Regions from separate parts of the Lysinibacillus sp. G4S2 genome, predicted to be linked through region 2. Evidence: riboswitches for the same ligand, from Rfam matches in the RefSeq annotation. Region 2 holds a riboswitch; each other region holds the start of a gene.

Region 1 (2,278 bases), 1.4 Mb from region 2:
ACGATTATATCGACGTTTATGCGATTTTCTGCAAGTATTGTGAACATATCTGCTAACGAAGCATCAGAATAAGCATCATAACCAACTGTTAAACGAATAACATCTGACTCATAGGCAACACCACGTACAATTAAATTTTTCTCCATCTCAACTTCCTCCTTCAATAAAGTTCCTACTGTATCGATTACACTCGACCGAATAATAACTGGCATTTGAAACTTCTTTGCTAACTCTACAGCTCGCGGATGTAAAATTCGTGATCCTAAATTTGATAGCTCTAGCATCTCGTCATAGGAAATTTCTTTTAGCTTTTGTGCTCTAGCTACATGACTTGGATCAGCTGTATAGACACCATCCACATTTGTGTAAATATCTACGCGCTCTGCCTCCAACGCTGCCGCAATAGCTACAGCCGTCGTTTCCGCTCCACCTTTACCAAGCGTCGTAATATTCTGTGAATAATTGATGCCTTGTACCCCAGTAATTACAACAATTTGTCCTTGTGCAAAGTGTTCCTCAATACGACTTACATCAAGATAATCTATACGTGCATTACCATGCATATCATCCGTTTGAATACCCGCTTGCCATCCTGTTAATGACACTGCACTGTATCCTTCTTCCTGCAAAGCAATTGCCACTAACGCACTTGATAGTTGTGAGCTTGTCGAAAGTAATACATCTAGTTCACGCTTAGACGCATTATCTGATAGATCACGAGCCATCTTTGCTAATTCTTTCGTCATATTCGCCATCGCCGCTGTTACAACGACAACATCATACCCTCTTTCTCTTTCAGCTAGCGCCCTTTTCGCAACATTTTGAATGTGCTCTGTCGATGCTAATGCAGCACTACCAAATTTCATCACAATTCTCGCCATCTTTACCATTCTCCTTCGTTTTTAATCATTTCGCTGATTATAAAGTAGCTTACTTTTGCGGCTCCTCACCCAAATATGTACTTGACTGTACATTCCACTCACGGAGAACGCTCTCCGCATGTATCTTTGCTCTCGGGGGCTACTCCGTTGAGCATGGTTTATGGCCCACAATCATACAGAAAAATCTTTTGACATCATCCCTTTATCGGAATAACTTGTTATCTTCAGAAAGCTAAAAAGGCAGCTCTCACATAACGTGAAAGCTGCCTATAACATGTACAATAAAAGTAACTTGCGCATGTGTGATAGCTCTCCGAAACGATTAGAATCGACAGTCTTACATCTCTTAAATGTAAAACCAGCACAGCATCGGAAACAACGATGCTCCACTTCGGCAAGCTCCCCTTTTGTACATTTTCACTGGACTTGTTCGTCCTCGAATGTACTACTCTTGAACCTTGCACCTCTATCATCACTAAATAGTGAATGTATTTAATTGAACCTTATAGTTTATGGATAAATAGAAACTACAAAAAACTAAGGCTCCGTACATAACATTGCTATATTAAGGAGCAATGTTATATACAACCTTAGCATACGTCTAATCCTTTGACAATGTCTCTTATTGAAAATCAACTCGCCTTGGCGTAATTGCGTCCGGATTTTGAATTGTGCCCGCGCAATTCATTCCTTCAGAGGTGGGTGTTTTCTGCAGAATGAAAATAGGCGTAAATATTGCTAGCTAGATTAGCAGGCATACCGGCTTCCTGTAACGCCAACTCACTTGCCTCACGAATTTTTTTGACAGAGCCAAAATGCTTAAGTAATTGCTGTTTTCGCTTTGGACCAATGCCCTCTATATGATCGAGAACAGATTGAATGGCATGCTTCTCGTGCTGCTGTCGTAAGAAGGTAATGGCGAAGCGGTGTACTTCGTCTTGAATTCGTTGCAGTAAATAAAATCCATCACTTGTGCGCTTTAACTCAATTACTTCAGGTGGGTCACCAAATAAAAGCTGTGACGTATTATGCTTGTCATCTTTTGCTAATCCAGCAATTGGAATGACTAGGCCGAGTTCATCTTCTAATACTTCGCGCGCAACTTCCATCTGCCCCTTCCCACCATCGATTAGTACTAAATCTGGCAAAGGTAGACCTTCCTTTAATACTCGTGTATACCGACGACGTATTACTTCTTGCATTGCCCCATAATCATCGTGCTTGGCAGCTGTGCGTGTTTTGTATTTTCGATACTCCTTCTTTGATGGCTTCCCATCGATAAATACAACCATTGCAGATACAGCATCTGTTCCATGCATATGACTATTATCGAAAGCTTCTATCCGTAAAGGTGTAGAAATACCCATAGCTTCACCTAGTGCCTCACACGCTCCTAT
Region 2 (2,278 bases):
TGCTGTATCTTTAATATTCATAATTAATTGATTACCTGTTGCAGGCAATACATTTCGCGCAACTTGTGGTAGTACAACATGCAGCATAATTTGGAAATGATTCATCCCAATTGCCGAAGCGGCCTCGTATTGTCCTTTATCAATTGACACAATACCACCACGCACAATTTCCGCCATATAAGCACCTGTGTTTAGTGACACGACCAAAATACCTGCTGTAATAAAATGCATATCAATGCCAAATGCTATATCTAATCCGTAAAATACAACCATTGCTTGTACAATCATTGGTGTACCACGGAAGAATTCGACATAGCATGTTAGTAAAAAATTAAAGAGCTTTAAACTATAGAATTTTACACCCTTTTTACGAACCTTGATGGTATGCATAATTCCAATGAAAAATCCGATAAGTGCACCAATAATTGTACTACTAATTGAAATAAGTAATGTATAATACGCACCTCGTAAAAACATTTGCCAGTTGTTCTCAACAATAGAAATAATCCATTCAAGACTCATGATGTTCCTCCTAACAACGTCGTGTTGCTTGCTCGTTCCAGTATTCTATTGGAGCATTTGTTTCTTTTAGTTTATGAAACTTTTAGCTATGACATTATCATTATTTTAAGAGATTCTTATGATAATGCACGGACTGTCAGGCAGCCCGTGCATTTATATTATTGTGCTGCTGGTTGTTTTTGAATTGCTTCTTCCATAATTTTTTGGCGATCATCTTCAGAAATACCTTTTAGGATTTCATTGATTTTTTCCATATTTGCATCATCTTTACGTAAACCAACTGCAATAGATGTGTTTGAAATATCTGTTTTGAATCCTTTTTCAAACTTTACATATGTGAATTTATCGTTCGCTGCAGCAGCGGAAATCCCTTCTGGACGCTCAGCTACATAGCCGTCAATTTTTCCAGCCTCTAATGCTACACGCATTGCTGGGAAACTATCCATCGCTGTTTCTTTTTGTACATCTTTAATCTGATCAATCACATTATAGTTAGATGTATTTAATTGAGATGTGATTTTAGCTCCTGAAAAATCTTGGATTGATTTTGCCTTTTCATACTTGCTACCTTTTTTAATGACCATAACAAAATCAGAAGTATAGTAGTTTTCAGTGAAATCAATTGTTTGCTTACGCTCATCAGTAGGTGACATTCCAGCAACGATTGCATCAATTTTATTTGATTGCAGTGCTGGTACTAAACCATCCCACTCCATTTTCACAATTACTAATTCTTTTCCTAAGCCTTCAGCGATTTTTTTCGCCATTTGCACATCATAGCCGCCTGCATATTCAGCATTATCGGCAATTTTTACTGCGCCATTTGCATCATCTTGCTGCGTCCAGTTAAATGGAGCATAGCCCGCTTCCATCCCAACACGGAATTCACCACCTCCACCTTTATCGGCACCAGCATCACCTGTTGCCTCATTCTTTTTGTCTTTAGCGCCACAAGCGGCCAACACAATTACAGTCATTACAGATAGCATTAATAACAACCATTTCCTTTTCATGTAAAACTCCCCTTTTCTGTTAAAAAATAAGACAACTATACAAAAAAAGACCTAAGCATTGAACTTAGGTTTACCTTTAATTGATAGTTGCCCAAATCCTCACTATAATTTCCATGTTACGAGATAGCACAACCTAGTAAACCTGGAAAGAAATTTACTAGGACAGTCCTGCACTTATTCACTGCAGACCCAGCATAAAAGTACGAGCTCCTTTTATACTTCGGCGATAGTTCCTTCTCCATTGCGTCTTCGCTTGCTTTTACTCAACAATGAACTAATAAATACCGCGCCTCTACCTCACTATAGAACAAATGTGAGGTTTGTTTATTTAATTGATATATAGATACTACAATAAAAGTAAGTTAATCGTCAAGATAATTTTATTATTATTCTGACTGTTTACAATATTAGGTTTTTAACCTTATTAAATCCATTACATTCGCACAATTGCCAAGGTGACAATCGTTTTTTTCAGTTGCGTTGATTAACCATTATTATACATTCTAATTAATTAGAAGAGGTTAATTTCCGCTACGGACTACTAGCTTTCCTGTGGGAGTTGAGTAGCCCTAAGCTACAATCAGTTAAAATAGTAAAATAGTAACGCATAAGCAAAATAGCAACAAAAAAATCCTTTTATCGCTCAATAATAAACCTATTCTCCTAATCAACACGCCTGTTTTATTTATTTTATTTATTAGTAAATCCGCAAATATTTAATACTCAACTAGTATTTTGTAATC
Region 3 (2,278 bases), 2.4 Mb from region 2:
CCTGTTACAGCCCAAGTAACAGGTGATTTCCATAAAGGTGTACGTTCTTTCGTAGTCTTAAAAGGCGGTTCAGGCTTATTAAATTTCAACTGTGGAATCCAAATTAAAATGGTTAACACCACAAGAACAAGCGCGATAGCTAGTGCACCTTGCCAGCCAAGTGGTGAAATGGCAATAGGATAGCTGATGCCAGCACCTAGCCCAGCTGTCAAATTCATCGACATTGTGAAAAATGCCATAAGTAAACCTACGTGATAGGGAAACTTCAATTTAAGCAATCCTGGAATAAGTACGTTACCGAATGAAATAGCTATACCCATTAGCACAGTACCAAACACGAGTAAAGCAGTTGTGCCAAGGGAACGTAGTACAATCCCTAATCCTAAAAGAATAGTTGATAAAAATAATGTTAATTCCAGCCCCAATTTACGTGCGACATTTGGGACAAATGGTGATATGATGGCGAATGCTAGTAATGGGATTGTTGTTAGAAAACCCGCTAGTACATTGGATATGCCAAGATCTTCACGGATAAAGGAAATAATAGGCCCAACAACAGTTAGCGGCATCCGTAATGTAGAGGCAATACAAATTACGCCGATAACTAGTAATAAGGTTGTTCCTCTCCAGCTAATTTTCTTGCTAGGATAAGTATTGGAATGTTCATCAGTAGTCAAATTGATCCCCCCTGTAAGAACGATTATAATTGAACTACTATACCACTTTATCAAATTATTTAAAATGGTTGAAAATTCGTAAAATACAGAACATTAATCAGGTTATTGAAATGTCAAAGGTCGTATGTTAAACTAGTACACATCATAAATTTAATAATTATATGCCTCAAGTTTGCATTGAGGTAGAGGTCGCGTTATTTAAGAGTATACTAATGGAAATGACAAGCATTAGAGAAATTAGTTGAAAGGAAATATCGCCGAAGTGTGAGGGGACTTGAAAACCTCATGCTGGGGCTGTCTCCGAAAGGAACAGAACTGTCACGTTTGGAACAACGTGTTGAGCTATCGTTTTTGAAAGAACTGAGGATTAACTTAGCCATCACTACGTTCATGTGATGGCATTTTTTTTGCCTCTTAAAGAAGGAAGGAAGCTATATCGTGAGTGAAATAAAAGTGAATCAGCTCGGCCATAAAGCGCCGAAGTTGAAAAAAGAATTAAAAAGCCGTCATATTACAATGATTTCATTAGGCGGTACAATCGGTACAGGATTGTTTTTAGCTAGTGGTGGTGCCATTGCACAAGCAGGCCCTGGCGGTGCACTGCTCGCCTATGCATTAATCGGTGTTATGGTGTACTTTTTAATGACGAGCTTAGGCGAAATGGCAGCTTATATGCCATCATCGGGCTCATTTAGTACGTATGCTACAAAATTTGTAGATCCGGCATTAGGCTTTGCACTTGGCTGGAACTACTGGTACAACTGGGCGATTACCATTGCGGCAGAAATTTCAGCTGTATCGTTAATTATGAAATATTGGTTCCCAGATAGCTCATCAGCACTTTGGACTGCTTTATTTATCGCTGTAGTTTTAATGTTCAATCTATTATCGGTAAAAAGCTACGGTGAAAGTGAATATTGGTTTGCAATGATTAAGGTTGTAACTGTAATCGTTTTTATTATCACCAGTTTCTTAATGATTTTTGGTATTATAGGTGGTCAAGCTCCTGTAGGCTTTACGAATTTCTTTATTAGTGATGGACCATTCCACGGTGGCTTCTTTGCTACATTTGGTATTTTCTTAGCAGCGGGATTCTCGTTCCAGGGGACAGAGCTACTTGGAATAACAGCAGGAGAAACGGATGATCCTGGTAAAAATATTCCGAAAGCTGTTAAGTCAGTTTTTTGGCGAATTCTGTTATTTTATATTTTAGCAATTGCTGCAATTGGGATGTTAATTCCATTTACAGACGAACGTTTGTTGTCTGAAGATATCGCTGTATCACCATTTACACTAGTATTCGACCGTTTAGGAATTGCGTTTGCTGCTTCATTGATGAATGCCGTCATTTTAACGGCTATGCTGTCAGCAGGGAATTCAGGGCTCTATGCATCTTCTCGTATGCTTTGGCAATTAGCAGTAGATGGACATGCACCAAAATTTTTCGCTAAACTAAGCCGTCGAGGTATTCCGATTTACGCATTATTGGCGACATTAGCTGTAGGTTCCTTAGCATTTTTAGCTTCATTCTTTGGTGATGGTGTAGTCTATATGTGGCTTCTAAATGCCTCTGGGATGTCTGGCTTCATTGCTTGGCTAGG

Evidence for each region. A riboswitch is a leader RNA that binds a small molecule or an ion and turns the genes downstream of it on or off. The one in region 2 is predicted to bind lysine.
Region 1: another riboswitch for lysine. It lies ahead of QUF91_RS20470 (aspartate kinase); the one in region 2 lies ahead of QUF91_RS13575 (transporter substrate-binding domain-containing protein).
Region 3: another riboswitch for lysine. It lies ahead of QUF91_RS01640 (amino acid permease); the one in region 2 lies ahead of QUF91_RS13575 (transporter substrate-binding domain-containing protein).

The regions. Positions count from the first base shown of each region.
Region 1 covers NZ_JAUCFJ010000002.1:4,025,006-4,027,283, forward strand. The annotation lists gene QUF91_RS20470 (aspartate kinase) at 1-881, opposite strand, end outside; lysine riboswitch at 1,180-1,358, opposite strand; gene uvrC (excinuclease ABC subunit UvrC) at 1,574-2,278, opposite strand, start outside.
Region 2 covers NZ_JAUCFJ010000002.1:2,633,284-2,635,561, reverse strand. The annotation lists gene QUF91_RS13580 (amino acid ABC transporter permease) at 1-522, opposite strand, end outside; gene QUF91_RS13575 (transporter substrate-binding domain-containing protein) at 681-1,535, opposite strand; lysine riboswitch at 1,652-1,838, opposite strand.
Region 3 covers NZ_JAUCFJ010000002.1:263,446-265,723, forward strand. The annotation lists gene QUF91_RS01635 (CynX/NimT family MFS transporter) at 1-701, opposite strand, end outside; lysine riboswitch at 853-1,030, shown strand; gene QUF91_RS01640 (amino acid permease) at 1,116-2,278, shown strand, end outside.